DNA from 4 places in the Streptomyces sp. NPDC000404 genome. Region 1 is predicted to be linked to each of the others. Evidence: riboswitches for the same ligand, from Rfam matches in the RefSeq annotation. Region 1 holds a riboswitch; each other region holds the start of a gene.
What was found. Region 1 has a riboswitch for cobalamin ahead of ABT345_RS23990 (CoA-acylating methylmalonate-semialdehyde dehydrogenase). Riboswitches for the same ligand answer to the same signal wherever they lie in the genome.
Positions count from the first base shown of each region.

Region 2: it holds a riboswitch for cobalamin, as region 1 does, so the genes downstream of both, ABT345_RS02445 (SCO2321 family membrane protein) here and ABT345_RS23990 (CoA-acylating methylmalonate-semialdehyde dehydrogenase) in region 1, are expected to answer to the same signal.
Region 3: it holds a riboswitch for cobalamin, as region 1 does, so the genes downstream of both, ABT345_RS10960 (ribonucleoside-diphosphate reductase subunit alpha) here and ABT345_RS23990 (CoA-acylating methylmalonate-semialdehyde dehydrogenase) in region 1, are expected to answer to the same signal.
Region 4: it holds a riboswitch for cobalamin, as region 1 does, so the genes downstream of both, metE (5-methyltetrahydropteroyltriglutamate--homocysteine S-methyltransferase) here and ABT345_RS23990 (CoA-acylating methylmalonate-semialdehyde dehydrogenase) in region 1, are expected to answer to the same signal.

Region 1 covers NZ_JBEPDN010000012.1:241,898-249,543, forward strand. Annotated here, with positions in the region: gene ABT345_RS23970 (PPOX class F420-dependent oxidoreductase) at 75-494, shown strand; gene mmsB (3-hydroxyisobutyrate dehydrogenase) at 547-1,461, opposite strand; gene ABT345_RS23980 (enoyl-CoA hydratase/isomerase family protein) at 1,455-2,531, opposite strand; gene ABT345_RS23985 (acyl-CoA dehydrogenase family protein) at 2,528-3,682, opposite strand; gene ABT345_RS23990 (CoA-acylating methylmalonate-semialdehyde dehydrogenase) at 3,679-5,178, opposite strand; cobalamin riboswitch at 5,458-5,637, opposite strand; gene ABT345_RS23995 (CBS domain-containing protein) at 5,712-6,353, opposite strand; gene ABT345_RS24000 (YdcF family protein) at 6,467-7,465, opposite strand.
Region 2 covers NZ_JBEPDN010000001.1:549,428-557,073, forward strand. Annotated here, with positions in the region: gene ABT345_RS02435 (aldehyde dehydrogenase) at 1-666, opposite strand, end outside; gene ABT345_RS02440 (Strvi_7410 family MBL fold metallo-hydrolase) at 1,092-2,141, shown strand; cobalamin riboswitch at 2,346-2,488, shown strand; gene ABT345_RS02445 (SCO2321 family membrane protein) at 2,659-3,930, shown strand; gene ABT345_RS02450 (SCO2322 family protein) at 3,930-4,583, shown strand; gene ABT345_RS02455 (CbiQ family ECF transporter T component) at 4,580-5,956, shown strand; gene ABT345_RS02460 (ABC transporter ATP-binding protein) at 5,953-7,646, shown strand, end outside.
Region 3 covers NZ_JBEPDN010000005.1:171,946-179,591, forward strand. Annotated here, with positions in the region: gene ABT345_RS10955 (ribonucleotide-diphosphate reductase subunit beta) at 1-947, opposite strand, end outside; gene ABT345_RS10960 (ribonucleoside-diphosphate reductase subunit alpha) at 947-3,373, opposite strand; cobalamin riboswitch at 3,538-3,694, opposite strand; gene ABT345_RS10965 (Uma2 family endonuclease) at 3,824-4,411, shown strand; gene mctP (monocarboxylate uptake permease MctP) at 4,488-6,155, opposite strand; gene ABT345_RS10975 (DUF3311 domain-containing protein) at 6,152-6,412, opposite strand; gene ABT345_RS10980 (GntR family transcriptional regulator) at 6,579-7,340, opposite strand; gene ABT345_RS10985 (extracellular solute-binding protein) at 7,582-7,646, shown strand, end outside.
Region 4 covers NZ_JBEPDN010000015.1:84,097-91,742, forward strand. Annotated here, with positions in the region: gene thiI (tRNA uracil 4-sulfurtransferase ThiI) at 1-952, opposite strand, end outside; gene ABT345_RS27015 (nucleoside triphosphate pyrophosphohydrolase) at 1,355-1,681, shown strand; gene metE (5-methyltetrahydropteroyltriglutamate--homocysteine S-methyltransferase) at 1,809-4,127, opposite strand; cobalamin riboswitch at 4,295-4,507, opposite strand; gene ABT345_RS27025 (VOC family protein) at 4,742-5,110, opposite strand; gene ABT345_RS27030 (LLM class flavin-dependent oxidoreductase) at 5,404-6,507, shown strand; gene ABT345_RS27035 (FMN reductase) at 6,588-7,202, opposite strand; gene ABT345_RS27040 (SAM-dependent methyltransferase) at 7,395-7,646, opposite strand, start outside.

The DNA of each region.
Region 1 (7,646 bases):
GAACCCGACGCCGGGCCCGGCGCCCGCCGCCTGCCCGTTCCTCGTCCACCGGCCCCGACCGTGAGGTGTGCCCCATGTCGAAGCCTCCGCTGCCCGAGGCGGCGATCGCCGTGCTGGCGAAGGCCAACCCCGCCGTCATCGCGACCCTGCGGCCGGACGGCCAGCCCGTCTCCACGGCCACCTGGTACCTCTGGGACGGCGGCCGGGTCATGGTCAACATGGACGAGGGCCGCCGGCGGCTGACGCATCTGCGGGCCGATCCGCGGGTGACGCTCACCGTGCTCGACGAGGGCAACTGGTACACCCATCTCAGCCTCATCGGCCGCGTCGCCGAGCTGCGCCCGGACGAGGACCTGGCCGATATCGACCGGCTGTCCCACCACTACCTCGGCACCCCGTACCCGCGGCGGGACCGGGCCCGGGTCACCGGCTGGATCGAGATCGAGCGGTGGCACGGCTGGGGCACCCTCAAGGACAGCGCGCAGGCCGGTTGACCGGGGCCCGCAGCGGGCGCGGGCCCCGGATCCCGGTCTCACCGCGCGGCGGTCAGGGCGTGCCCTCCGCCGCGGCCCGCGGGGCGCCGGAGCGTTCCCGGACGGCCGTCACGATGGCGGAGAAGTCGCGGTCCGCTCCCCCGCCGGCGCCGAACTCCGCGTACAGCCGGGCCGCCTGGAGGCCGAGCCGGGCGTCGACCCCGCCGGCGCGGGCGGCGTCGGCGGCCAGGCCCAGGTCCTTCGCCATGAGGGCGGCGGCGAAGCCCGGGCGGTAGCCGCGGTTGGCCGGGCTGGCCGGGACGGGGCCGGGGACCGGGCAGTTGGCGGTCAGCGCCCAGCACCGGCCGGACGCGGCGGCGGCGACGTCGTAGAGCGCCTGGTGGGACAGGCCCAGGCGCTCGCCGAGGACGAACGCCTCGCTGACCGCGATCATCGAGATGCCGAGGATCATGTTGTTGCAGATCTTCGCGGCCACTCCGGCGCCCGCGCCGCCGCAGTGGACCGCCTTCCGCCCCATGGCGGCGAGGAGCGGTTCCGCCTCGGCGAACTCGTCCGCGCCGCCGCCCGCCATGAAGGTGAGGGTGGCCGCCTCGGCGCCCGCCACCCCGCCGGAGACGGGTGCGTCCAGCGCCCGGTGGCCCGCGTCGGTGGCCGCCCGGTGGACGAGGCGGGCGTCGGCGACGTCGATGGTGGAGCAGTCGACGAAGAGGGTGCCCGGCGCGGCGGCGGCGAGCAGGCCCTCGTCCCGGTGGAGGGCGAGGACGTGGCGGCCCGTGGGGAGCATGGTGACGACCGCGTCGGCGGCGGCCACGGCGTCCGGTGCCGAGGCGGCGGTCTCGACGCCGGCGGCCGCCGCCAGCGCCCGGTCCGACAGGTCGTAGCCGCGTACCCGGTGACCTGCGCGGACGAGGTTGGCGGCCATCGGGCCGCCCATGTGGCCGAGACCGATGAAGGCGATGTTCACCACGGGACCTCCTGGGGTGCGGCGCCGGTGGCCAGGCGCAGCGGCCGGCCGGCGGGCGGGGCGAAGAAGCGCGCCACGTCGTCGTCGGTCACCTCGGCGAGGGAGGCGGGCGACCAGCGGGGCGTGCGGTCCTTGTCGATCACCTGGGCGCGGATGCCCTCGGCCAGGTCGGGGGCGGACAGCGCGGCGCAGGAGACGCGGTACTCCTGCTCCAGCACCGCCTCCAGCGGGCCGAGCCCCGGTGCCCCGCGCAGGGCGGCGAGGGTGACCTTCAGCGAGGTGGGCGAGGCGGCGAGGAGGGCTGCGGCCGCCTCCTGCGCGGCGGGCCGGCCGCTGCCGAGCAGCCTGTCGACGATCTCCTCGACCGTGTCCGCCGCGAAGGCGTGGTCGATCCATGCGCGGTGCGCGTCGAGGCGGCCGGGCGGGGCCTCGCCGACGAAGTCCGCGAGGACGTCGTGGACGTCGCGGCCGGCCAGGGCGGTGAGCAGGTCCGGCAGCCGGCCGGCCGGGACGAAGTGGTCGGCCAGGCCGCAGCGCAGCGCGTCCCCGGCGCCGACCGGCTGCCCGGTCAGCGCGAGGTAGGTGCCCAACTCGCCGGGCGCCAGCGCCAGCAGATGGGTGCCGCCGACGTCGGGGACGAAGCCGATGCCGGTCTCCGGCATGGCCAGCCGGGTCCGCTCGGTGACGATGCGGACAGTGCCGTGCGCGGAGACGCCGACGCCGCCGCCCATCACGATGCCGTCCATGAACGCCACGTACGGCTTGGGGTAGCGGGCGATGCGGGCGTTGAGCCGGTACTCGTCGCGCCAGAAGGCGGCCGAGGCCGCGCCGCCGCCCGCGCGGATGTCGTCGTGGACGGCGCGGATGTCGCCGCCCGCGCACAGCCCGCGCGCGCCCGCGCCGGTGAGGACGACGGTCCGTACGGCGGGGTCGTGCTCCCAGGCGTCGAGCGTCTCGGCGATGCGGCGGACCATGGGGTGGGTGAGGGCGTTGAGGGCCCGGGGGCGGTTGAGGGTGAGGCGGCCGGTGCGGCCCGTCACCTCGGTCAGGACCGGGTCGTCGGATGCGGTCACCGGGCGACCTCCGTCAGGCCGCGGGCCACGACGATCCGCATGATCTCGTTGCTCCCTTCCAGGATCTGGTGGACGCGGAGGTCCCGGACGATCTTCTCGATGCCGTACGCGCTCAGATAGCCGTAGCCGCCGTGGAGTTGCAGGGCCCGGTCGGCGACGGCGTAGCCGGTGTCGGTGGCGAACCGCTTGGCCATCGCGCACAGCTGCGGCGCCTGCGGGTCGCCGGCGTCCAGGGCGTCGGCGGCCTGCCGCACCAGGGCGCGGGCGGCGGCGAGTTCGGTCGCCATGTCGGCGAGGCGGAAGCGGAGCGCCTGGGCGTCGAGCAGCGGGGCGCCGAACGCCTCCCGGTCGGCGAGGTGGGCCAGGCTGCGGTGGAGGGCGCTGCGGCCGCCGCCGAGCGAGCAGGCGGCGATGCCGAGGCGGCCGCCGTTCAGGCCCGTCATGGCGATGCGGAAGCCGTCGCCCTCGGCGCCGAGCATCCGGTCGGCGGGGATGCGGACGCCGTCGAGGACCACCTGCCGGGTGGGCTGCGCGTTCCAGCCCATCTTCTGCTCGTCGGGCCCGAACGACAGCCCCGGGTCGTCGCGTTCGACGACGAAGGCGGAGATGCCGCGCGGCCCCTCGCCGCCGGTGCGGGCCATCACGACGTAGACCCGGGAAGCGCCCGCGCCGGAGATGAACTGCTTGACGCCGGTGAGGACGTAGTGGTCGCCGTCGCGGACGGCGCGGGTGCGCAGCGCGGCGGCGTCGGAGCCGGCGCCCGGTTCGGTCAGGCAGTAGCTGCCGAGCGCCGCCATGGTGCACAGGTCCGGCAGCCAGCGGGCGCGCTGGGCGTCGTCGCCGTAGTGGTCGACCATCCAGGCGACCATGTTGTGGATGGAGAGGTAGCCGGCGATGGAGGGGCAGCCGGTGGCCAGCACCTCCAGGACGACGACGCCGTCGGCGCGGGTCAGCCCGGAGCCGCCGTGGTCCTCGCGGACGTGGATGCCGCCGAGGCCCAGTGCGGCGGCCTTGCGCAGGACGTCGACGGGGAAGTGCTTGTCGCGGTCCCAGGCGACGGCGTGCGGGGTGAGGTGTTCCTCGGTGAAGTCGAGGGTGACCTCGGCGAGGGCGAGTTGGTCCTTGGTGAGGGTGGTGGTCATCGCCCTCATCCCATCGTCGGCAGGGTGAAGCTCGCGCCTTCCTTGACCCCGGAGGGCCAGCGCGAGGTGACGGTCTTGGTGCGGGTGCAGAAGCGGATCGCGTCGGGCCCGTGCTGGTTCAGGTCGCCGAAGCCGGACCGCTTCCAGCCGCCGAAGGTGTGGTAGGCGACGGGCACCGGGATCGGGACGTTGACGCCGACCATGCCGGTGTCGACGCGGCGGGTGAAGTCGCGGGCGGTGTCGCCGTCGCGGGTGAAGAGCGAGACGCCGTTGCCGTACGGGTGCGCGCTGGGCAGCCGCAGCGCCTCCTCGTAGTCGGCGGCGCGCACCACGCTCAGGACCGGGCCGAAGATCTCCTCGCGGTAGATCCGCATGGCGGGGCTGACCCGGTCGAAGAGGGAGGCGCCCGCGAAGAAGCCGTTCTCGTGGCCGGGGAGGGTGAAACCGCGGCCGTCGACGACGAGTTCGGCGCCCTCGTTGACGCCGATGTCGACGTAGCGGCGCACCCGGTCGACGGCGTCGCGGCCGATCATCGGGCCGAAGTCGGCGTCCGGGTCGTCCCAGGTGCCGATGCGCAGCCGGCTCATGCGTTCCTTGAGGCGGGCGACGAGGCGGTCGGCGGTCTCCTCGCCCACGGGGACGGCGACGGAGACGGCCATGCAGCGCTCGCCCGCGGAGCCGAATCCGGCGCCGATCAGCGCCTCGACGGCCTGGTCGAGGTCGGCGTCGGGCATCACGATCAGGTGGTTCTTGGCGCCGCCGAAGCACTGGGCGCGCTTGCCGTGGCGGGCGGCGGTGGCGTAGACGCCGGCGGCGATCGCGGTGGAGCCGACGAAGCCGACGGCCTGGACGCGCGGATCGGCGAGGAGGATGCCGGCCGCCTCCTCGCCGCCGTTGACGACGTTCAGCACGCCGGGCGGCAGTCCGGCCTCCAGGAAGAGTTCGGCGAGCCGCAGCGGGACGGACGGATCGCGTTCGGAGGGTTTGAGGACCACGGCGTTGCCGCAGGCCAGGGCGGGTGCGGCCTGCCAGAGCGGGATCATCGCGGGGAAGTTGAACGGGGTGATGCCGGCGATGACGCCGAGCGGGCGGCGCAGCGAGTGCACGTCGATGCCGCGCCCGGCGTTGTCGGTGAACTCGCCCTTGAGCAGATGCGGGATGCCGGCGGCGAACTCCACGGCCTCCAGGCCGCGTTGGAGGTCGCCGTGGGCGTCCGCGACGGTCTTGCCGTGCTCGCAGGAGAGCAGCCGGGCGAGCCGTTCGCGTTCACCGTCGACGAGTTGGAGGAATTTCAGCAGCACCCGGGCGCGCCGCTGCGGGTTCCACTCGCCCCACTCCGGCTGGGCCGCGGCGGCGTCGCCGATCGCCCGCTCGGTGTCGGCCCGCCCGGCGAGCGGGACGCGCGCCTGGACCTGGCCGGTGTTGGGGTCGTGGACGTCGGCGAAGAGCCCCGAGGTGCCCGGGGCGGGGGCGCCGCCGATGAAGTGCGTCAGTTCACGGATCATGGGATGCCTGCTCTCGTCAGGTGCGATCCGGGGAGGGCGCGGCGGGCCGGGGCGCACCCGGTGGGGTGCGGGCAGGGTCCGCCGCGGAACACGATGGCCGGGGGCCGTCGCGGGCCGGGGGCGTGGCCGGGGCGTCGTCGCACGGGGTGCGGTCGCCCCGGGCGCCGTCACGGGCGCCGCGAAGAGGCCCTTCGGGCGGACGCCGCCGCTCGCCGCGCGGGGTCACCTGGGTCGTGGGTACGGACCGGTGCCATGCGTGTCTGCTCCATCCTCGTGGACAACACGGAACACCCCGCGGCCGGTATCCTGACTCCCGGATCTGCGCGCGCCCTTGGCCTTCCCGACGGTGCTTCCACCGTCAGTGGCCATCTCTCGCCGAAGGGCGTACTCCCCGGTCACAGTGGCGGGACCGCGCCGGATTCACACCGGCTTCCCTGCACCGCGGGCCTTGGCCCCGAACATATAGTTGGACGTCCTAGTAAGTCCACCCCACCCGCCGGGCCGTTGCCATCGGCGGATGGGGACCTCGCAGGTCAGACCGGCTCCGGCGGCTCCACCGGCTCCCGGCCGCGGAGCGCGGCGCGGTCGTCCGTCTCGTAGGTGAGGCGGTTGACCACCTCGACCACCCCGTCGACGCTCTCGCACAGCCGCACCGCGACGACCACCAGGCTGCGGCGCGCGAGGGTGCCGCTGAGCGTCACCGTGCCGTCCGAGACCTCCACGGTGACGGCGGACGGCGGGACGCCGAGCGTGCGGGTCAGCACGTCCTCCAGGATCTCCTCCTGGATCGCGCGGTCGCGCCGCAGGAAGAGCTGGACGAGGTCGCCGCGGCTGAGCACGCCGATGAGCAGCCCCTCGTCGTCGACCACCGGCAGCCGCTTGACGCCCTTCTCCGCCATCACCCGGGCCGCCCGGATCGCGCTCCACCGCGGGCGCGCCACGACGGCGGGGCTGGTCATGAGCGAGTCGGCGGTGTTCGACGGCGTCCGCTCGATGTGCCGCCGCAGCAGATCGGCCTCGGAGACGACGCCGAGCGTCCGCCCGGCCTCGTCCACCACCGGCACGGCGCTGATGTCGTACTCGTCCAGCAGCCGCGCGATCTCGCCGAACGCCGTGCCGGGTTGCACGGCGACGGCGCCGGGCGTCATCAGATCGGCGACACTACGGTGCCTCATCGCGTTCCCGTCCCTCCCGATATCCACCCCAACGGGATATCTGCGCTCCATTGTCGCGCGTCCCTGGGCGCCGCTCTCCGGCGCCTTCGGACCGGGCCCGGGCGCCGGGCGTCTCAGCCGGCGGTCGCGACGAAGGCCACCAGGGCGATCAGCGCGGCGCAGACGCCGAGGTTGACCACCTTGTGCTCCCAGAACACCGCGACGAACTCGCGGAGCGTGGCGCTCGGCCAGAAGTACCTCGCGGTCGGCGAGCCCAGCACCTGGCCCTCGACACCGGCCTGACGGGCCGTCATGGCGGCGCGGAAGGCGTGGAAGTTGTTGGTGACGACGACGCAGCGGTAGCCGCTCTTGGCGGCGGTCATGATCTCGTGGCTGAAGCGCAGGTTCTCGTCGGTGGTCCGGGAGCGGTTCTCCTCCCGGACGTGGTCGGCCGGGGCGCCCTGCTCGACCAGCCAGCGGGCCATCGCCTCGGCCTCGGGCAGCTTCTCGTCCGGGCCCTGGCCGCCGGAGGTGAGCAGGACCGGCGCCGGGCCGCCGCGGGCGAGCTGCGCGTCGTGGATCTCCAGGCCCTTGCGCAGCCGGGAGGCCAGCAGCGGCGGCACCCGCTCGCCGCCGATCAGCCCGGAGCCCAGCACGACCACGTAGTCGACGTCGCCGCGGACCGTGATCCGCCCGTAGAGGAAGGCGTAGGCGAGGAAGCAGAGGAAGAGGAAGGAGACGTAGGCGGCGAGGAGGAGCACGGCGACGGCGACGGGGAAGGCGGGCGAGCCCGCCAGGCGGCCCAGCGACGCCAGCAGGACGATCAGGCCGAAGACTGCCACGCCCAGCAGCCCCGAGAGGAGGTTGGCCGGGCGGAGCCCTTCCTTCCTGGCCATGGTGATGCCGTTGGCCACCAGGAAACCGCCGAGCGCCACCACGCCGACGGTGGGGGTGAGGAAGGCCAGCAGGTAGACCGCCTCGGCCGCGACGGGAGGCAGCCGGCTCGCTCTGCCGAGGAGCCAGCCGGAGAAGCTGATGAGCGCCAGTCCGAGGAGGACGGCGTTACGGAACCGGCGGCGGTCCTTCCGGACGCTGAGCCCGAAGAGGGCGAAGAGGAGGACGGTCATGATCATGTGCGCAGTATGCATCGGCGCCGCGCCCGCCCGGCAGGCCGCTGCCCGGACGGGGACGGATCCGTGACAGGGCAGGTCAGAAGGGGTCCGGTGGGGACTTGTCGGGTCGGCGCACGTCCTCGGGGAGGCCGGGCGGACCGCCTGCGGGGCCGGTCGGCCCTGGCCCGGGGGCCGCTTCGGC
Region 2 (7,646 bases), on a different contig from region 1:
GGGGTGTCCGACCAGGTATTCGCTGACCTCGCGGTCGGCGGGGAGGATCGACAGGACGCCCGGCGGCAGGCCCGCCTCCGTCGCGATGTCGGCGAGGAGGTACGCGTCGAGCGGGGTCTCGGGCGAGACCTTGAGGACGACGGAGCAGCCGGCGAGGAGGGCGGGGGCGAGTTTGGCGGCGGCGGTGAACTGCGGGACGTTCCAGGGGACGACCGCGGCGACGACGCCGGCGGGCTCGCGGCGGACGATCAGCGGGCCGAGGATGCCGGTGCGGCGTTCCTCGAAGGGGAAGTCGCGGGCGACGGTGAGTGCGGCGTCCCAGACCAGCATCGCGGCGAGCGCCTGGACCATCACGCCGGAGGTGTAGGGGGTGCCGTTCTCGGCGCTGATGACCTTGGCGATCTCCTCGCTGCGGACGGCGAAGGCGTCCTTGATGCGGGTGATGACCGCGATCCGTTCGTCCAGCGGGGCGTCGGCCCAGACGCCGGAGTCGAAGGAGGCGCGGGCGGCGGTGACGGCGCGGTCGACGTCGGTGCGGGTGGCGTGCGGGACGCGGCCGATGAGTTGTTCGGTGTGCGGGGAGATCACGTCGAGGGTGTCGGGTCCGGCGGGGTCGACGAGCGCACCGCCTATGTAGAGCTTGCCGTGTTCGACGAGGTCGCTCATGGCTGCCGCCTCCCGCGGTCGGCCGCCCGCCGGGTGTCCGGGTCGGGCGGTAACTTCCGTCAACTGCCTGCGCGTCGAGCGTGTGGGGCGCGCCGTCCCGGGCCGTCCGCCGGGGTGGGCGGGGCGGCACCGGAGCCGTGCCGAAGGGGCACCGAATGGGTGCCGAAGGGATGTCGATGGAGCGTCACTCGGCTGGTTCTGACGGCGCGTCAGTTATGGGTCGTTGAACTGATACCACCTGCCGGAGCAGGAGTCCACAGGGCCCCGGGAACCGGCGGCGGGGCCTGCACCGACATCGCCTCCCCGAGCGGAACTCCGTTGAAACTCGTTCTAGTTATAGTGACGTGGCGTCCCGGCCCACGGCGGTGGTCCGGTGCATGCGGACGGCGCGAACCCGACGGGCGGCACACCGAGAGGGGACCGGGATGACGCAGGTGACCGACCACCGGGGCGGGGTGTGGAGCATCTCCGTGCCGCTCCCCGGCAATCCGCTCGGCCACACCCTCGTCCATCTGCTGGAGACCGGCCGCGGGCCGGTGCTCATCGACACCGGCTGGGACGACCCCGCCTCCTGGGACGCGCTGACCGCCGGGATCACCGCCTGCGGCTTCGCCGTCGCCGACATCCACGGCGTGCTGCTCACCCACCACCACCCCGACCACCACGGGCTGTCCGCCGCGGTGCGGGAGGCGTCCGGTGCGTGGATCGCGATGCACGCGGCGGACGCCGAGGTCGTCCGGCGCACCCGGCAGGCCCGGCCCGCCGCGTGGCGGGCGCAGCTGGCCGCGCGGCTGGCCGCCGCCGGGGCACCCGAGGAGCACCTCGCGCCGTTGCGGACAGCGCGCGGCGGGGAACTGCCCGGGCAGCGGGCGGCGGTGCCGGACCGGCACATCGCCCCGGGCGAACTGCTGGATCTGCCCGGTCGCCGGCTGCGCGCCGTCTGGACGCCGGGCCACACGCCCGGCCATGTCTGTCTGCATCTGGAGGAGGCGCATCCGGGACGGGCGCCGGGGGCGCGCGGCGACGAGGTGGGCGCCGGGTTCGGGCGGCTGTTCTCCGGTGATCATCTGCTGCCGGGGATCAGCCCGCACATCGGGGTGTACGAGGGGCCGGACGAGGCGCCGGCCGATCCGCTGGGCGACTACCTCGCGTCGCTGGAGCGGGTCGCGCGGCTCGACCCGGCGGAGGTGCTGCCCGCCCATCAGCATCCGTTCACCGATGCGGCGGGCCGCGCCCGGGCGCTGCTCGCGCACCACGAGGCGCGGCTCGGCGGGCTGGTGCGGCTGCTGGCGGAGCCGTTGACGCTGTGGCAGCTGACGGTGGCGATGGAGTGGAACCGCCCGTGGGAGCGGATCCCGTACGCCTCGCGGACCATCGCGGTGGCGGAGGCCGAGGCGCATCTGCGGCGGCTGATGGTGCTGGGCCGGGCGGCGGCGGTGCCGGGGTCGAATCCGGTGACGTACCGGGCGGTGTGAGGCGTACGGCGCGTACGACACGGCGGGGCGGCCACCGGGGACGGCGGTGGCCGCCCCGCTCCGGTGGCGGCGGGCCCGTTCGCCGCCGTACGGCGGTGTCCGCCGCGCCCCGGTGGCGGTCGTGCGCGGCCGGGCGCCGGGCCCCGCCGTCCCCCGGGAGGCGGTGGCCGCTGCCCCGTCCCCGGTCGCTTCGGTGGGGTGGCCGCTAAAATGTGCGGACAACTCCATGCGTGCCCGATCGGGGGAAGCCGGTGAAAATCCGGCGCTGACCCGCAACCGTCAGGGCGGACGTGCGCATGTGCGCGCCCCGTCCGAGCCGGAACACCCGAGTGGGCACGACAGGCTCCCGCCGCCGGCGGGCCGCATGCCGCGGCCGGACGGACGGCGGCACCGTCGAGGTATACGGAGCTGAGCCCGGTGCCCTCGCGCACGGCCCCGGCCGCCCGCGCAGGTGGACGGCCGAGCGTGGCCACCCACCCCGCGACGCCCCGAGCGATCCGACTGAGAGGCACCGACGATGGCCCCCCTGGCCCCTTCCCGCGCCGCGCTGCTGCGCCGCGCCGCCGTGGTGTGCGCCGCGGCGCTCGTACCGCTGGCGGCGACCGCGCCCGCCGCGTCCGCCGCCCCGGCGCCGTCCCCCGGGAAGCTGCCCGCGGGCCTGTACGGCTCCGGCGACCCGCAGTACGACGGCGTGTGGCGGCAGTCGCTGGCGCTGCTCGCCCAGCACACCGTGCAGGTCACGCCCGCCGCCGGGGCCGTGGACTGGCTGACCGGTCAGCAGTGCGCCGACGGCGCGTTCACCGCGTACCGCGCCGATGCGTCGAAGGCGTGCGGCGCCTCGACGATGCGGGACACCAACCAGACGGGCGCGGCGGTGCAGGCGCTGGCGGCGCTCGGCGGGCACGGCGCGACGGTGGAGAAGGCGGTGCGCTGGCTGACGTCGGTGCAGAACGACGACGGCGGCTGGCCGTCGATGCCGGGGTCGCCGAGCGACGCCAACTCCACCGCGGTGGTCATCGGCGCGCTCACCGCGGCGGGCCAGGACCCGGCGAAGGTCAAGTCGCCGAAGGGCCACACGCCGTACGAGGGGCTGCTGACGTTCCGGCTCGGGTGCGCCGCGAAGCCCGCCGAGCGGGGTGCGTTCACCTTCCAGCTCAAGGGCGCCGCGGCCAACGCGGACGCCTCGGCCGCCGCGGCGACCGGTGCGCTCGGCAAGGGCTTCGTCGTCCCGGCGGCGGGCAAGGACGCGGACACGCCGGTGGCCGCGCCGGAGTGCGGCGACGGGAAGAAGGAGCCGTCCGGGGCGGATGCCGCCGCGCTGAAGCAGGCCGCTTCGGGGGCGAGCGCGTACCTGGTGAAGGAGATGGACGCCAACGGGCAGCATCTGATGTCGGCGATGCCGGGCGCGAAGCCGCAGCCGGACGTCGGGAACACCGCGGACGCGGTGGTGGCGCTGGCCGCCGGCGGGCACGGCGCGGCGGCGGCCAAGCCGCTGGCGTGGCTGGAGAGGAACGGCCCGGCGTGGGCGAAGCCGGCCGGTCCGGCGGCGTATGCGCAGCTGGTGCTCGCGGCGCACGCCGCGGGCGCCGATCCGCGGGACTTCGGCGGTACGGACCTGGTGGCGGCGTTGAACGCGACCGGCCCGAAGCCGTCTCAGGGCGCGCGGAAGCCGGTGCCGGAGGAGAAGGGCACCGGGTCGATCAGCGCCTGGTGGCTGGTGCCGGTGGGGCTCGCCGCGGGCGCGGGCATCGGGTTCCTGATGAGCGGCCGACGGAAGCGCGGCAAGTGATGCGGGGTGCGCGGTGGGCCGGTGCGCTGGCGCTGGCCGGGGCGATATCGGTGTCGGTCGCGGGCCCGGCGCAGGCGCAGGAGTACCGGTACTGGTCGTTCTGGGACGGCGCGGCCGGGAAGTGGGCGTACGCGACGCAGGGCCCGGCGACGCTGCGGCCCGCGGACGGTGCGGTGGCCGGGTTCCGGTTCACGGTGAGCGCGGAGTCCTCGGCGGTGGACCGGCCGCGGGCCGCGGCCGATTTCGGGAAGCTGTGCTCCGGTACGCCCGAGAAGTCCGGGACGAAGCGGGTCGGCGTGGTCGTCGACTTCGGGTCGGCGGCGGACGCGCCGGACGGTGAGCGGCCGCCGGCGGAGCGGACCGCGTGTGCGCGGGTGCCCGAGGACGCGTCGGCCGCTGAGGCGCTGGCCGCGGTGGTGAAGCCGCTGCGGTACGACGCGCAGGGGATGCTGTGCGGGGTCGCCGGGTATCCGGAGGCGGGCTGCGCGGAGCAGGTGAGCGGTGCGGGCGCCGCGGAGCCGAAGGCGTCGGGGCGGCCGTCGGCCGCGGCGGACGGCGACGGCGGACCGTCGGCCGGGCTGATCGGTGGCGGCGCGGTGGTCGTGGTGCTGGGGGCGGCGGCGGTGTGGCAGGCCCGTCGCCGTCGCGGATGAGGGCGCCGCGGGCCACCCGGAGCACGGCGCTGCACGCGGGCGCCTGGTGGCTGTGGGCGCTGGGGCTGGCCGCGGCGGCGTCGCGGACGACCAATCCGCTGCTGCTGGGGCTGCTGATCGCGGTGGCCGGGTATGTGGTGGCGGCGCGCCGGACGGATGCGCCGTGGGCCCGGTCGTACGGCGCGTTCGTGAAGCTGGGGCTGCTGGTGCTGGGCATCCGGCTGGTCTTCGCGTTCCTGCTGGGGTCGCCGATCCCCGGGACGCACACGCTGGTGACGCTGCCGGAGTTGCCGCTGCCCGACTGGGCGCAGGGCGTCCGGGTCGGCGGCAAGGTCACCGCCGAGGGCCTGGTCTTCGCGCTCTACGACGGGCTGAAGCTGGCCACCTTGCTGATCTGCGTGGGCGCCGCGAACGCCCTGGCGAGCCCGGCGCGGCTGCTGAAGTCGCTGCCGGGGGCGCTGTACGAGGCTGGTGTGGCGGTGGTGGTGGCGATGACGTTCGCGCCGCATCTGGTCGCCGATGTGCGGCGGCTGCGGGCGGCGCGGCGGCTGCGCGGCCGCCCGGACCGCGGGTTCGCGGCGCTGCTCCAGGTGGGGCTGCCGGTGCTGGAGGGCGCGTTGGAGCGTTCGGTGGCGCTGGCCGGGGCGATGGACGCGCGCGGTTACGGGCGCCGCGCCGAGGTGCCGCGCGCGGTGCGGCGGATCACGGCGGCGCTGACGCTCGGCGGTCTGCTGGGCGTGTGCGCCGGGACGTACGGTCTGCTGGCGCAGGCGGGCGCGGGCCTCGGGCTGCCGCTGCTGCTCGCGGGGCTGGTGGCGGCGCTGGCCGGGCTGTGGCTGGGCGGCCGCCGCGCGGTGCGGACCCGGTACCGGCCCGAGCGGTGGGGCGTACGGGCCTGGCTGGTGGCGGGCGCGGGCGTGGCGGTGGCGGCGCTGCTGATCGCGGCGGGCGGCTACGCGCCCGAGGCGCTACACCCGCCGGCGGTGCCGCTGACCGCGCCGCGGCTGCCGCTGTGGCCGGCGCTCTCCGTCCTCGTCGGGCTGCTCCCGGCGTGGGTGGCGCCGCGCCCGGCGGACCTGACCGGGCGGGACGGCGACGGCCCCGGTGCGGGGCCGGACGGCGGCGGGCGGGCGCGGGCCACCGGGCGGGCACGGGCCGGACGCCCGGCGCCCGCCGACCGGTCGCCCGCCGGCCAGGAGTCTCCCGGGCGCGCCGCCGTCGGCGCGGGGCCGGGCGCCGGCCGGGAACGGCCCACCGGCCGGGAACGGCTCATCGGCCGGGAACGGCTCATCGGCCGGGCGCCCGCCCGCCGGGAGCGCCCCGCCTCCCACGCCTCTTCCCCCGCCCGCCCCACGAAGGAGCCCGCGCAGTGATCCGGTTCGAGCAGGTCTCGGTCGCCTACGACGAGGCGTCCGCGCCCGCCGTGCAGGGGGTCGACCTGACCGTCGCCGAAGGGGAGCTGTGCCTCCTCGTCGGCCCGTCCGGTGTCGGCAAGTCGACGCTGCTGAACGCGGTGTGCGGGCTGGTGCCGCACTTCACCGGCGGCACGCTCCGCGGCCGCGTCACCGTCGCCGGGCGCGACACCCGCACCCACCCGCCGCGCGAACTGGCCGATGTGGTCGGCACGGTCGGCCAGGACCCGCTGGACCGGTTCGTCACCGACACCGTCGAGGACGAGCTGGCGTACGGCATGGAGTCGCTGGGGCTCGCACCGGACGTGATGCGGCGCCGGGTCGAGGAGACGCTGGACCTGCTGGGGCTCGCCGGGCTGCGCGACCGTGCGCTGACCACGCTCTCCGGCGGGCAGCAGCAGCGGGTGGCCATCGGGTCGGTGCTGACCGCCCACCCCAAGGTGCTGGTCCTCGACGAGCCGACGTCCGCACTGGACCCGGCCGCCGCCGAGGAGGTTCTCGCCGTGCTCCAGCGCCTCGTCCACGATCTGGGGACGACGGTGCTGCTGGCCGAGCACCGCCTGGAGCGGGTGGTGCAGTACGCGGACCAGGTCATCCTGATGCCGGGGCCGGGCGCCGCGCCGCGGCAGGGCCCGCCCGCCGCGATGATGGCGCACTCCCCCGTGCGGCCGCCGGTCGTCGACCTCGGGGCGCTGGCCGGCTGGTCGCCGCTGCCGCTGTCGGTACGCGACGCCCGCCGCCGGGCCCCCGAACTCCGCGCCCGGCTGGGCACTGCCGAGCCGTCTCGGCCGGACGCCCCGGAACCGCCGCCCGAGGGCGCCGCGCCCGCTCCCCCGGCCCGTACGCGGCGTCCGAAGCGGTCCGGTCTGCTGCGGCGCCGCGGCGCCGGGCGGGGCGCGCCGGAGGGTGCCGTGCCCGGGGCGCCGCTCGCCGAGGTGCGGCGGCTGGCCGTCCGCCGGGGCCGGACCGAGGCGCTGCGCGCCGTCGATCTGACCGTCGGCGCCGGGGAGACAGTGGCGCTGATGGGCCGTAACGGCGCCGGGAAGTCGACGCTGCTTGGCGCGCTGGTGGGGCTGCACGAACCGGCGTCCGGGTCGGTCGCCGTCGGCGGCGCCGTGCCGCACCGCACCGCGCCCGGCACGCTGGTCCGGCACGTCGGACTGGTGCCGCAGGAGCCGCAGGACCTGCTGTACGCGGACACCGTCGCCGCCGAGTGCGCCGCCGCCGACCGGGACGCGGACGCCGCGCCGGGCACCTGCCGCACGCTGGTCGCACGGCTGCTGCCGGGCGTCTCGGACGCGACGCATCCGCGGGACCTGTCCGAGGGCCAGCGGCTGACGCTGGCGCTGGCCGTGGTGTTGACCGCGCGGCCGCCGCTGCTGCTGCTCGACGAGCCGACGCGCGGTCTGGACTACGCGGCCAAGGCGCGGCTGATCGAGGTGTTGCGGGAGCTGGCGACGCAGGGGCACGGCATCCTCCTCGCCACCCACGACGTGGAACTCGCCGCCGAACTCGCCCGGCGGGTCGTCATCCTGGCCGGCGGGGAGATCGTCGCCGACGGGCCGACCGAGGAGGTCGTGGTGTCCTCGCCCGCGTTCGCCCCGCAGGTCGCGAAGATCCTCGCGCCGCTGCCGTGGCTGACGGTGCCGCA
Region 3 (7,646 bases), on a different contig from region 1:
GAGAACGGGTTCTCCGAGCCGAAGACCGGCGCGAAGCCCAGCCGCTGCAGGCGCTGGTCGGCGACGCACTGCAGGTACTCGCGCATCGACGCGGTGTTCATGCCCGGCAGGCCGTCCCCGCACAGGTCGTGCGCGAACTGCAGCTCCGCCTCGACGGCTTCCTTCAGCATCGCGGTGACCTGCTGCTCCAGCTCAGCGTCGAAGAGGTCCGGCTCCTCGCTGCGGACGGTGTCGACGACCGAGAATGCGAAGTCCATGTGCATCGTCTCGTCGCGGAACACCCAGTTGGTGCCGGTGGCCAGGCCGTGCAGCAGGCCGCGGGAGCGGAACCAGTACACGTAGGCGAACGCGCCGTAGAAGAACAGGCCCTCGATGCAGGCGGCGAAGCAGATGAGGTTGAGGAGGAAGCGGCGGCGGTCGGCCTTGGACTCCAGGCGGTCGAGGGACTCGACGGAGTCCATCCAGCGGAAGCAGAACTCCGCCTTCTCCCGGATGGACGGGATGTTCTCGACGGCGGCGAACGCGGCGGCGCGGTCGTCCGGGTCGGGCAGATAGGTGTCGAGCAGCGTCAGATAGAACTGGACGTGCACGGCCTCCTCGAAGAGCTGCCGGCTCAGGTAGAGCCGCGCCTCGGGGGAGTTGATGTGCTTGTACAGCGTCAGCACCAGGTTGTTGGCGACGATCGAGTCACCGGTGGCGAAGAACGCCACCAGACGGCCGATCAGGTGCTGCTCGCCCGGGGAGAGCTTGGCGAGGTCGGCGACGTCGGAGTGGAGGTCGACCTCCTCGACGGTCCAGGTGTTCTTGATCGCGTCGCGGTAGCGGTCGTAGAAGTCCGGGTACCGCATGGGCCGCAGGGTCAGCTCGAAGCCCGGGTCGAGGAGGTTCTTCGTGCCGGTGGTGGCGGTGTGCGCGGCGGCGGCGTGGGTTTCGGGGACGGCGGTCATTACTGGCAGGCCTCGCAGGACTCGGGGTTTTCCAGGGAGCAGGCGACCGCCTCGGGGTCGGCCTGCGGCAGCTGCGCGGGGACGGCCGCGCGGGCGGACTGCGCGATCCGGGTCGCCGGACGCGAGCGCAGGTAGTACGTGGTCTTGATGTCGCGCTTCCAGGCGTAGGCGTACATCGAGCTGAGCTTGCCGATGGTCGGCGACGCCATGAAGAGGTTCAGCGACTGGCTCTGGTCGAGGTACGGCGTACGGGCCGCGGCCATGTCGATCAGGGCGCGCTGCGGGATCTCCCAGGCGGTGCGGTACAGCGCACGGGTCTCCTCGGGGATCCACGCGACGTCCTGGACCGAGCCGTTGGCGTCGCGCAGCGCGTCCCGGGTGCGGGCGTCCCACAGCCCCAGCGCCTTCAGCTCCTCGATCAGGTACGCGTTGACCTGGAGGAACTCGCCCGACAGGGTCTCGCGCTTGAAGAGGTTGGAGACCTGCGGCTCGATGCATTCGTAGACGCCCGCGATGGAGGCGATCGTCGCGGTCGGGGCGATCGCCAGCAGCAGCGAGTTGCGCATACCGGTCGCGGCGACGCGGGCGCGCAGCGCGGCCCAGCGGTCCGCCCAGAGCGGTTCGGCGTCCGGGTAGTGGTCGGGGTGGAGCACGCCGCGGGCGGTACGGGTCGCCGGCCACGCCTGGTGCGGGCCGTGCCGCTCGGCGAGGTCCGCGGACGCCTCGTACGCGGCGAGCATGATCCGCTCGGAGATCCGGGTGGACAGCGCGCGCGCCTCGGGCGAGTCGAACGGCAGCCGCAGCCGGAAGAAGACGTCCTGGAGGCCCATCAGGCCCAGACCCACCGGACGCCAGCGGGAGTTGGAGGCCGCCGCCTGCTCGGTCGGGTAGAAGTTGATGTCCACCACGCGGTCGAGGAAGGTCACGGCGGTGCGGACGGTGGCGTCGAGGCGCTCCCAGTCCATCGCGTGCTCCCAGCCGGCCGCCACATCGCCGAGGTGGGCGGCGAGGTTGACGGAGCCGAGGTTGCAGACCGCGGTCTCGCCGTCGTCGGTGACCTCCAGGATCTCGGTGCAGAGGTTGGAGGAGTGGACGACCCTGCCGGGCTCGGCGGTCTGGTTGGCGGTGCGGTTGGCGTGGTCCTTGAAGGTCATCCAGCCGTTGCCGGTCTGCGCCAGCGTCCGCATCATCCGGGAGTACAGCACCCGCGCCGGGACCTGCTTGGTGGCGCGGCCCTCGGCCTCCGCCCTGCGGTACGCGGCGTCGAACTCCTCGCCCCACAGGTCGACCAGCTCCGGCGCGTCCGAGGGGGAGAACAGCGACCAGTCGGCGTCGGCCTCGACGCGGCGCATGAACTCGTCGGGGATCCAGTGCGCGATGTTGAGGTTGTGGGTGCGCCGCGCCTCCTCGCCGGTGTTGTCGCGCAGCTCCAGGAACTCCTCGATGTCCGCGTGCCAGGTCTCCAGGTAGACGCAGGCGGCGCCCTTGCGCCGGCCGCCCTGGTTGACCGCCGCGACGGAGGCGTCGAGCGTCCGCAGGAACGGCACGATGCCGTTGGAGTGCCCGTTGGTGCCGCGGATCAGCGAACCGCGGGCCCGGATACGGGAGTACGAGAGGCCGATGCCGCCGGCGTGCTTGGAGAGCCGGGCGACCTGGTGGTAGCGGTCGTAGATCGAGTCCAGCTCGTCCAGCGGCGAGTCCAGCAGATAGCAGGACGACATCTGCGGATGGCGGGTGCCGGAGTTGAAGAGGGTGGGGGAGGAGGGCAGGTACGACAGCGAGCTGGTCAGGCGGTACAGCTCGGCGACGTCGGCCAGCGCCCGCGCCGAGTCGTCCTCGGCCAGCCCGCAGGCGACCCGGAGCAGGAAGTGCTGCGGGGTCTCGATGACCTGCCGGGTGGTGGGGTGGCGCAGCAGGTAGCGGGAGTGGACGGTGCGCAGCCCGAAGTAGCCGAAGCGGTCGTCGGCGCCGTCGGCCAGCGCCCGGGTGACGAGGGCGTCCAGCTCGGCGGCGTGGGTGGCGACGAACGCGGCGGTGGAGTCGGCGATCAGGCCCTCGCGGTGGCCTGTTGCGACCGACGCGGAGAACGAGACGGCGCCCTCGGCCGCGGCCTCCTCGGCGATGGCGAGGGTCAGCAGGCGCGCGGCGAGCTTGGAGTACTGCGGCTCGTCGCCGATCAGCCCGGCGGCGGCGTCGATCGCCAGCTCCCGCAGCCCGGCCTCGTCGGAGCCGGGGTGGCGGCCGCGGAGCGCGGCGGCGGCGACCTTGCCCGGGTCGGTGGCGGTCAGGTCGGCGGTCAGCTCGGTCAGGGTGCGCAGCAGGGCGGTGCCGGGCGGATCCTGGCCGGGGACGCCGGCGGGGAACGTGGCCGTCTCAAGCGCTGCGGCCTCGGCGTCGGTCGCGGACTGCGGTGGCGCGGTGGTCACGTGGTGCTCTCCCTCACTCGGCGGGGGCCGGAGGGAGGCGCGACGGACGGCCGCGGCAGGCGGCGGCGCCCGGCGGCACTCGGGGTGCGCGGGCGCGCGGCGACCCGCGCGGCGTCCACCGGCCCATCCCTCGGGGCCCGGACATCTCGACGTCCGGCCAAGGCGGCGCGGACGTACCATCGGCAGGTCTTCGGACTCACGGGGCGCACACCGGCCGGGCCGGTCGACATCATGGGATATCTGCGCTCTCGTACACCGTTGCGGGACAGTTCCGGACTCACACCGGATTCCCCTGCGGCGACAGCGAGGACGAGCATACATGTGGTGGTGGGGTCTTGAGCGCACCCCCATATCTAGTGCGGTGTGGCGGCGGGCGGTGACTGTCAGCGGTCTCGGATATCGTCGGTACCGCAGTCCCTGCAGGGCTTGGCGACGCACGAGGAGGCTCCCGTGACCGCGCTCATCGACCGGCCGCACGGCACGCTCACCGATTACTTCGAGGAAGCCGCCCGGATAATCGACCGGGCGGAAGAAGGCGCGCGGTTGGAACTCATCAACGGGAAGATCAGGAGCAAGGCCGTGCCGGACGGGGACCACGGGCGGATCATCCAGTGGCTGACGCGCATCTGCATGCAGCACCGGCCCGAGCTGTGGCTCAACCCCGACCAGGGCCTCAAAGTCGAGACGTACCGCAGTGGGCGAGCGCGCCCGGACGGTTCCCTCGCGGCCAGTGACGCGTTCGTCGGGCAGGGCGAGTGGGCCGATCCCGACCCCGTGCTGATGGTCGTCGAGGTCACCTCCCACGACGGGGACACCGACCGCCGCGACCGGGTGGAGAAGCCGCGCGCCTACGCGGAGTCCGGGATCCCGCTCTGCCTGCTGATCGACCGGGAGACCTGCGAGGTGACCCTCTTCAGCGAGCCGGACGGCTCCCGTTACGAGGACGCCCACACCGTCCCGTTCGGCAAGCCGCTCCAGCTGCCGGACCCGGTGAACATCACGCTGGAGACCGAGCCGCTCAAGGACTGGGTGAGCTGACCCCGGCTCGAAGCAACAGGCCGCCGCACCCCCAAAGGGATGCGGCGGCCTGCGGCGGAAGCGGCGTGTCCGGGGCTCAGCGGCCCGCCGGGACGTCCGCCGTGGCGGGCGGGAGGTCCGGGGTGACGCCTGCGTCGCCGACGTCCGCGGTGTAGTCGCCGGGGCTGGTCTCGTCGGTGCCCTCGGGGGCCTTGAGGGCGCGCAGGACGACGGTGAGGACGACCGTCACCACGACGTTGAGGACGAACGCGGTCAGGCCGATGTAGCCGATCTGGCCGATGCCGGGGATCTCCGCGCTGGAGCCGCCGAAGTGGGCCTGCGTCGGGCTCGCCACGCCGTAGGCGGCGAGCGTGCCGTAGACCATGCCGACCGCCCAGCCGGCCAGCAGCGCCCAGCGGTGGAACCAGCGGGTGAACAGGCCGCCGACCAGCGACGGCATGGTCTGCAGGATCCAGATGCCGCCCAGCAGCTGGAAGTTGATCGCCACGGTCTTGTCCATGCTCAGGACGAAGACCAGCGCACCGACCTTCACCAGCAGCGACACCAGCTTCGCGACCTTGTGCTCCTGCTCGGGCGTGGCGCCGGGTTTGACGAAGTCCTTGTAGACGTTGCGGGTGAAGAGGTTGGCCGCGGCGATGGACATGATCGCGGCGGGCACCAGCGCGCCGATGCCGATCGCGGCGAACGCCACGCCGGTGAACCAGCTCGGGAACATGTCCTCGAAGAGCTGCGGGATGGCGAGTTGGGCGTTGCCGTGGGTCTCGGTGCCCGCCTTGATCGCCATGAAGCCGAGCAGCGCGAGGAAGCCCAGCATCAGCGAGTACAGCGGCAGGATCGTGGTGTTGCGGCGGATCACGTTGCGGCTGCGGGAGGAGAGCGTCGCGGTGATCGAGTGCGGATACATGAACAGCGCGAGCGCCGAGCCGAGCGCCAACGTGGCGTACGCCCACTGACTGTTGGGGCCGCTGGCCAGCTCACCGCGGGGTTTGCCGGTCGGGCCCGGTTCGGCGAACGCCTTGCCCGCCGCGTGGAAGATCGCGTCGAACCCGCCGAGCTTGATCGGGATGTAGACGATCGCGACGGCGATGACCAGGTAGATCAGCCCGTCCTTGACGAACGCGATCAGCGCCGGGGCGCGCAGGCCGGAGGAGTAGGTGTACGCGGCGAGCACCGCGAAGGCGATCAGCAGCGGCAGGTCCTTGACGAACCAGTTGGTGTCCTCGCCGCCACCGACGCCCATCACGTCCAGGACCGCCTGGATTCCGACGAGTTGGAGGGCGATGTACGGCATCGTCGCCAGGATGCCGGTCAGCGCGACGGCCAGCGACAGGCCCTTCGAACCGAAGCGTCCGCGCACGAAGTCGGAGGTGGTGACGTAGCCGTGCTTGTGTGAGACGGACCAGAGGCGGGGCAGGAAGGTGAAGATCAGCGGGTACACGAGGATCGTGTACGGCACCGCGAAGAAGCCGGAGGCGCCCGCCGCGTAGATCGCGGCGGGGACGGCCACGAAGGTGTACGCGGTGTAGAGGTCGCCGCCGAGCAGGAACCACGTCACCCAGGTGCCGAAGCTGCGGCCGCCCAGCCCCCATTCGTCGAGGTTGGCGGACTGCTCGGCCTTGCGCCAGCGGGCCGCGAGGAAGCCCATGACGGTGACGGCGATGAAGAAGAGGACGAAGACGGTGAGGGCGACGCCGTTGACGCCCTCGGCGCCGGCCGCGGCGAGCGCGGAGGAGGGGAGCGTCACTTGGCCGCACCGCCCTTACGTGCGCGGTTCTCCCGCTGGACCAGCTTGTACGCGACCATCGTCAGCGCCGTGGAGATCAGCACCCACAGCATCTGGTACCAGTAGAAGAACGGGATGCCGATGAGCGTCGGCTCGATCTTCGCGTACGAGCCCACCCAGAGCATCGCCACGAAGGGGGCGATCAGGCAGAGTCCGGCCACCACGCGCGTCGGTGTGACGACCTGTCTGGAAGGGGGTGTTCCGTCGTGCTCCGGCATGGCCGCTCCGTCCCTGACGATCTCCTGCGATGGGCTGGAAATCTATGGCAGGTTCGCGTCAGCCGTCACTAGGTGTCCGCATATCGGTACGGCAACGGCGGCCATCGGAGCGGCCCTTGAGGGCGCGTGGGAGGCCGCCGCGCGCCCGTGCGACGCGCCGGGCGTGTCACTCCACCGGACGGCTCAGCCGGGCCACGAACTTGTAGCGGTCGCCGCGGTAGACCGAGCGGACCCACTCGACCGGACGGCCCTCGGCGTCACGCGAATGGCGGGAGAGCATCAGCATCGGCAGCCCGACGTCCGCGCCCAGCAGCCCCGCCTCGCGCGGGGTGGCCAGCGAGGTCTCGATGGTCTCCTCCGCCTCGGCCGGCCGCACGTCGTAGACCTCGGCCAACGCGGTGTAGAGCGAGGTGTACTTGACGAGGTTGCGGCGCAGCGCCGGGAAGCGCTTGGCGGACAGATGGGTGATCTCGATGGCCATCGGCTCGCCGCTGGCCAGCCGCAGCCGCTCGATGCGCAGCACCCGGCCGCCGGCGGCGATGTCCAGCAGTTCGGCCAGCCGGTCGTCGGCGGTGACGTAGCCGATGTCCAGCAGCTGCGAGGTGGGCTCCAGCCCCTGGGCGCGCATGTCCTCGGTGTAGGAGGTCAGTTGCAGCGCCTGGGAGACCTTCGGCTTGGCGACGAAGGTGCCCTTGCCCTGGATGCGCTCCAGCCGGCCCTCGACCACCAGCTCCTGGAGGGCCTGGCGGACCGTGGTGCGGGAGGTGTCGAACTCCGCGGCCAGCGCCCGCTCCGGCGGCACCGGCGTGCCCGGCGGCAGGGTTTCGGTGATCTCCAGCAAGTGCCTTTTGAGACGGTAATACTTGGGTACGCGGGCGCTGCGTGTGGCCGTGGTGCCGTTCTCCGCGCTGCCCCCGTCGGTCTGCATGACCCGCCCTTCCGCCCTCTGTCGTGCTGCCGTCACCGGCTCCTCCGTACCTTGCGCCTCACATCGTGGCACGGGCGTGGTCGCCGGGCCCTTCCGCGGGCCCGCACCCGGCAGATGTCGGTCCGGTAACGGAGCCGACAGCGACTCTTATACACCCTTGACACCCCAAAAGGTCTAGGCCAAGCTGCGGGCACTGGTCTAAACCATTAAAGACCACACCCGGCCTCTAGGGGAGAGCGCAATGAAGCGTGGACTCATAGCAGCGACCGCGGTCGCGGGAATGCTGATGAGTGTCGCTGCCTGTGG
Region 4 (7,646 bases), on a different contig from region 1:
CCAGCGTCTGGCTCGCCACCTGCCCCAGACTGTCGCCCGTCACCAGCGCCTCGGCCCCGGTCCGCGCCGCCAGCGCCGAGGCGGTACGCACCATCAGCCGCCGCTGCGCGACCACCTGGAGCCGGCCCGCACCCGCCACCGCCAGCTGCTTCTGCGCCGAGCCGAGCGCCACCACGTGCAGCGCACCCGCCGGCTGACTGCGATTCAGCTCCCGGGCCAGCGCATACGCCTTGTACACGGACGCCGCGTTGGTGTACGGCGCCCCGCTGAAGTGCACGAAATCGCAGGCCAGACCGCGTCGCATGGCCCGGTGCGCGGCCACCGGCGAGTCGTACCCGCCGGACAGCAGCACCAGCGCCCGCCCACTGGAGCCGACCGGCAACCCGCTCAGCCCCCGATGGCGTTCCCACGACAGATAGGTCTCCCGGTGGTCGATCTCCACCGAGAGCGTGACATCGGGCGTCGTCAGATCGACGGGCAGCCCCGCCACCGCCTCCTGGATCCGCGCCCCCAGATGCACCGCCATCTGCGACGACGTCAGCGGAAACTCCTTGTCCCGCCGCCGCACCCGGACCGCGAAACTCCGCACCCGCCGCTGCGCGCCGACCGTCCGCAGCGCCGCCACGGCCGCCGCGGTCACGTCCTCCAGGGTCGACGGCGTCCGCACGGCGGGCTCGACGCAGTGGAACCCGATGACCCGCCGGGCCCGCTCCACCAGCGCCTCCAGCGGCACCTGACCGCCCACCACGGTGATGTTCTGCGCCCCCTTGATCCAGGTGGAGCCGCCGATCCCGCGCAGCGCGATCCGCAGGTTGTCGTGCAGCCGCTCGATGAACCGGCGACGGTTGCGCCCCTTGAGGAAGACCTCGCCGTGCTTGAGCAGCACACAGGAACCGCCGGCCGGAGCGGCGGGGGTGTCCCGGGGAGCGGGGACACGGGAGTTGCCGGTCATGTGTGAACCTTTCAGAAGTCCCAGTCGTCATCGGCGGTGTCCTCCACCTTGCCCCTGACACGGGACGAGCCGGAGAAGAAGTCGTGATTCTCGTCCGCACCCGGCGACCGCGCCGCCAGGCTCTCCGGACCGCCCGCCGTCCCCGCGCCGCCGCACCGGGGCGAGCGGCGTCATCCCCACGCATACGACGCCATCCGAACGAAGGAAGGCATATGCCTGGGACATACGCGGGCGGGTGTGCCCGCCGCGGCAACGGGGCTCCGGGCCGCGCGAACGGAACGGAGCGCCCGGGGCCGGGCGCGGGGTGTCGCGTTGCGGCGAACGCGGCCGGCCGGGGCACTGGGCTGCGGCGGCATGAGGAGCGGCGGTTCGGCGACCGCTCCGCGGCGACGGGTGCAGCAGGTGAACCGCTACAGCACAGCCGGCAAGTTGGTACGCGACCGGATCCCGCAGATCATCCGGGAGGACGGGGCCGAGCCGATCGTCCGGACCGCGGGCCCGGAGGAGTACCGCAGGCGACTGCGGGACAAGCTCGGCGAGGAGGTCGCCGAGTTCCTCGCGGCGGACGAGGCCGGGGCGCTGGAGGAGCTGGCGGACGTCCTGGAGGTCGTCCGCACCCTCGCCGCCGACCTCGGCGCCGGCCCCGCCCAACTGGAGAAGGTCCGCGAGGCCAAGGCGCGCGAACGGGGCGGGTTCGCCGAGCGCGTGGTGTGGGCGGGAAATCGCTGACGGTCTCGCCGGGGGACGTCCCGCAGGCCCGCCGTTACGGTGCCGCCCACGCCCCGGCCCCCCACCTGCCGTGACCCACCGGGGCCGGGACGCCTGTAGGCATCCCGGCCCCGTTGCACACCCGCGGTCAGGAGGCGGGCAGTTCGTCGCGGACGGTGCGGGCCGCCGCCACCAGGTTCTCCAGGGAGGCCCGGGTCTCGGCCCAGCCGCGGGTCTTCAGACCGCAGTCCGGGTTGACCCACAGGCGCTCGGCTGGGATGGCCCGGAGGCCGGTGCGCAGCAGGCGCGTGACCTCCTCGGTGCCCGGGACGCGCGGCGAGTGGATGTCGTACACGCCGGGGCCGGCCTCGCGCGGGTAGCCGTGGGCGGCCAGTTCGCGGGCGACCTGCATATGGGAGCGGGCCGCCTCCAGGCTGATGACGTCGGCGTCCAGATCGTCGATGGCCTGCACGATGTCGCCGAACTCGGCGTAGCACATGTGCGTATGGATCTGGGTGGCCGGGCGGACGCCGCCGGTGGCGAGGCGGAACGCCTCCGTGGCCCAGGCCAGGTACCCGGCGTGGTCGGCGGCGCGCAGCGGCAGGGTCTCACGCAGCGCCGGTTCGTCGACCTGGATCACCTGCGTACCGGCCGCCTCCAGGTCCCCGACCTCGTCCCGCAGCGCCAGCGCGACCTGGCGCGCGGTGTCGCCCAGCGGCTGGTCGTCGCGGACGAACGACCAGGCCAGCATGGTCACCGGACCGGTCAGCATCCCCTTCACGGGCCGCTCGGTGCAGGACTGCGCATACGTCGTCCAGCGCACCGTCATCGGCTCCGGACGGGAGATGTCCCCGGCCAGGATCGGCGGCCGGACGTAGCGGGTGCCGTACGACTGGACCCAGCCGCGCCGGGTGGCGAGGTAGCCGGTCAGCTGCTCGGCGAAGTACTGGACCATGTCGTTGCGCTCGGGCTCGCCGTGCACCAGGACGTCCAGACCGGCCTTCTCCTGGAAGGCCAGCACCTCGCGGATCTCGCCCCGGATCCGCTCCTCGTACCCGTCGGCGTCGATCCGCCCGGCCCGCAGATCCGCCCGCGCGGTGCGCAACTCGGTGGTCTGCGGGAACGAGCCGACGGTCGTCGTCGGCAGCAGCGGCAGCCCCAGCGCGGCGCGCTGGGCCGCGGCCCGCTCGGCGTACGGCCGGGAGCGGCGGGCGTCCGCGTCGGTGACGGCGGCGGCGCGGGCGCGGACCGCCGGGTCGTGGGTGAGCGGGGAGTTCGCCCGGGACGCCAGATCGGCCTTGTTGGCGGCGAGTTCGGCGGCGATCGCGCCGGTGCCGCGGGCCAGGCCCTTGGCGAGGGTGACGACCTCGGTGGCCTTCTGGCGGGCGAAGGCGAGCCAGCGCAGGATCTGCGGGTCGATGTCCCGTTCGGCCGCGGCGTCGAGGGGCACGTGCAGCAGGGAGCAGGAGGCCGCGACGTCGACCCGGTCGGCGAGCCCCAGCAGCGTGCCGAGCGTGGTCAGCGACGCGGTCAGGTCGTTGACCCAGACGTTGCGGCCGTCGACGACCCCGGCCACCAGCCGCTTGCCGGGCAGTCCGCCGGCGGCGGCGAGCGCGCCCAGGTTGGCGGCGGCGGACCCGGTGAAGTCCAGCGCCAGCCCGTCCACCGGCGCCTTCGCCAGCACCGGCAGCGCCTCGCCGAGCCGGTCGAAGTAGGAGGCGACGAGCAGCTTCGGCCGGTCGGTGAGCGCGCCCAGGTCACGGTAGGCGCGGGCCGCGGCGTTCAGCTCGGCGGGCGTACGGTCCGTCACCAGCGCGGGCTCGTCCAGCTGCACCCACCCGGCTCCGGCGGCCCGCAGATCGGCCAGTATCTCGGCGTAGACCGGCAGCAACCGGTCGAGCAGTGTCAGCGGATCGAAGTCCGCGGCCACCCCGGGCGCGGGCTTCGCCAGCAGCAGGTAGGTGACCGGGCCGACCAGCACCGGACGGGCCGTCAGCCCCAGCGCCAGGGCCTCCGTGAGCTCGCCCACCTGCTTGCCGGAGTCGGCGGCGAACACCGTGTCCGGCCCCAACTCGGGCACGAGATAGTGGTAGTTGGTGTCGAACCACTTGGTCATCTCCAGCGGCGCGACGTCCTGCGTACCGCGCGCCATGGCGAAGTACCCGCCGAGGAGGTCGTCGGCGACGGCCGTGCGGTGCCGCTCGGGGATCGCGCCCACCATGACGGTGGTGTCGAGGACGTGGTCGTAGTACGAGAAGTCGCCGGTCGGGACCTCGCCGATGCCGGCGTCGGCCAGCTGCCGCCAGTTGGTGCGGCGCAGACCGGCGGCGGTGGCGTGCAGCGCATCGGCGGTGACGTGGCCCTTCCAGTACCCCTCGATCGCCTTCTTCAGTTCCCGGTGCTGCCCTTGACGGGGGTAGCCGTACACGGTGGCCCGTGCTGCCGCGGCTGCGGACTCGGTGGTCACGGAGATCTCCTTCGCGAGATGAATCCCTGAGATCCCGGCGACGGGACGGAGCGCGAAGGGGTGACGAACCGGACGGAGCGGCCCCGCGCGGCACGGGCGCGGTCCTCCGCCTGATGTGTGTACGCCGACCCGCCCACGAGGTCACCGGGATGTCCGGGCACGCGGGGTGCGCACCCGGGCAGTTGGCAGGTCTTCGGACTCGCGGGCACGTCCTCGGGGAGGACACCTACTGGCCGTCGCTTCCCGGGCCCTGTGGACCCAGTGCGTATGACGGCGGTCGTTCCCGCTCACCGCTGCGGGGCAGTCCCGGATTCCCACCGGGTTCCCTCTTGCGACGCCCCGCCTGGCGGACGGGGCGAACCAGCTGCACTGATCACCCTACGGGCCGACCGGCACCGCGGTGGGGGTGCGCCCGTCATCGGGATGGTGAAGTGGAACACGCCCCTCGCGCGCATGAAACGCACGCGCGGCGGGAAGCGCGGCGTGCGTCTCCCCAAGTCCTTGGCCGCAGGAAGGGATCCTGGCGATCCAGCGACCGGTGCCGGAACACGGCGGCGGAACACGGCGGCGGCCGGCTCGCCGGGCCCCGGCAGGCGGCCCGGTCACTGCCGCCCTCACTGCCGTCCGGTGTCGATGACGCAGAAGATGTTGCCGTCCGGATCGGCGAGCACCAGGAAATCGGCGTCGTCCGGGTAGAGATCCCAGTCGACGCGCCGGGCACCCAGGGACACCAGCCGTTCGACCTCGGCGGCCTGGTCGGCGGCGTCCCCGGCGTACAGGTCCAGATGGATCCGCGGATGCTCCTGGACCGGCGTCCCGCTGCGGCCGAGCGCCACCTGCACCCCGTGCCCGGCGGCCGGTACGAGGACCGCCCAGTCGTCCTCGATCTCCTCGCGCGGGACGTAGCCCAGCGCCGCGCCCCAGAACGCCGCGGCCCGCCGCACGTCCGAGACCCCCAGTACCACGGAACCCACAGTCAGCATGGTCCGAGTCTGCCGCACCGCACGGCGCGCGGGGCGGAAACGGGGCAGCGGGCGGGACGCGGCCGCCGGGCCCGGAACGCACGGTGCGCCCCGTCCGCCCCGCTCCGGAATGCCGCCGGATGGGTGGCGTGGCACCCTGGCTGTGGCGTGGGCCCGGTGACACGGCGGCCGGCAGCGGCCGGGCCGGGGCCGGTACCGCTCCGGTCCCGGAGACCGGGGTGGCCGGCCGTTCCGCAGCACCGGGGCGGCAGCCCGGCCGCGCCCCGAGCACGCAACCGAACGAGGCGGTCACCATGGAGTTCGGCATCTTCACCGTCGGCGATGTGACGGCCGACCCCACCACCGGCCGTACGCCGAGCGAGCACGAGCGGATCAAGGCCACGCTCGCCATCGCGGCGAAGGCCGAGGAGGTCGGTCTGGACGTGTTCGCCACCGGCGAGCACCACAATCCGCCGTTCGTGCCGTCGTCGCCCACCACCCTCCTCGGGTACCTGGCGGCGCGTACCGAACGGATCGAGCTGTCCACCTCCACCACGCTGATCACCACCAACGACCCCGTGAAGATCGCCGAGGACTTCGCCTACCTGCAGCATCTCGCCGACGGCCGCGTCGACCTGATGCTGGGCCGCGGCAACACCGGCCCGGTCTACCCGTGGTTCGGCCAGGACATCCGCCAGGGCATCCCGCTCGCCATCGAGAACTACGCGCTGCTGCACCGGCTCTGGCGGGAGGACGTGGTCGACTGGGAGGGCAAGTTCCGCAGCCCGCTCCAGGGCTTCACGGCCACCCCGCGGCCGCTGGACGGCGTGCCCCCGTTCGTCTGGCACGGCTCGATCCGCTCCCCGGAGATCGCCGAACAGGCCGCGTACTACGGCGACGGCTTCTTCCACAACAACATCTTCTGGCCCATGTCCCACACCCGGCGCATGATCCGCCTCTACCGGCAGCGCTTCACCCATCACGGCCACGGCGCCCCCGACCAGGCCATCGTCGGCCTCGGCGGTCAGGCGTTCATCCGGCCCAACTCCCAGGACGCGGTCCGTGAGTTCCGCCCGTACTTCGACAACGCACCCGTCTACGGGCACGGGCCGTCCCTGGAGGAGTTCACCGAGCAGACGCCGCTGACCGTCGGCTCACCGCAGCAGGTGATCGAGCGGACCCTCGGCTTCCGCGACGCCGTCGGCGACTACCAGCGGCAGCTGTTCCTGATGGACCACGCCGGACTGCCGCTGAAGACCGTCCTGGAACAGCTCGATCTGCTCGGCGGCGAGGTCGTCCCCGTCCTCCGCAAGGAGTTCGCGGCCCTCCGCCCGGCCGGCGTCCCCGCCGCCGCACCGCGCCACCCGGCCGTCGCCGCCCGGGAGGCGGGATCCGGCGTCGATCCGGAGGCCACCTAGCGCGGACGGACCGGCCACGCAGACGGACCGGCCGCCCGCAGCACGCGGGCGGCCGGTCCGTGGTCCGTGCGGCCGCGAGGTCAGGAGGCCGCTCCGCCGCCCAGCATCTGCTCCATCGGGACGACGTCCTCGAACTCGTCGTGCCGCACCCGCGCCCCGCAGCCCTGGACCAGCCGGGCGTAGTCCGCCGCCGCGGCCTTGACCCGGTCCTGCAGCGCCGCTCCCTGCTGGGCGCCGAAATCGCTGGTCGCGGCGTAGACGCCCCGGGGCGAGACGACGGCGTGCAGATAGGAGAACATCGGCCGCATCGCGTGCTCCAGCACCAGCGAGTGCCGTTCCGTCCCGCCGGTGGCGGCCATGAGCACCGGCATGTCGGCGAGCGTCCCCTCCGGCAGCACGTCGAAGAAGGACTTGAAGAGTCCGCTGAACGAGGCGTTGAAGGCGGGCGTCACCGCGATCACCCCGTCGGCCCGCTCCACCGTCTCGAACGCCTCCTCCAGCGGGCCGGTGGGGAATCCGGACAGCATCGCGTCCGTGATGGCCCGGCCCAGCGGCCGCAGCTCCACGAACGACGACTCGACGTCCTGCCCCCGGTCCTCCAGCTCCGTGCGTACCGCGGCTTCCAGCCGGTCGGCGAGCAGCCGGGTCGAGGACGGCTCCCGCAGGCCCCCGCTGATGATCGCCAGATTCGTCATCGCGTCACGATCCTCCGTCTCGGGCGGCGTCGCACCGTGCCCGCGACGCAGCACGCGGACCGCGCACGGACGGTACGCGCTCCGCGCCGTCCGGCGCCGTTTCCCTTCAGGCTACGGTTCGCCGCCGCACCCGGCAGGTCCGCGGCCACCGGCCCGGCGGCGCGTACGCCCACCGGGCCGGGCCTTTCGCGGTCAGCGGCCGTCCGGGGTCCGCTGCAGGACCAGCGTGAGGAAGCCCCAGGTGTCCCGGTAGACGCGCAGCCACTCGGAGCGGCGCAGGTGCGCGGTGGCGAGCACCTCGGCGCTGTCGGGGTCGTCCGGGTGGTCCAGCGCCCAGGCGGCCAGCGTGCCCCAGCAGGCCCATTCGTAGGCGTCCAGCTCCTGGCGGGAGCTGATGTGTCCGTCCACGGGCGTCCAGCCGTCGGCGACGACACGGTCCAAGGT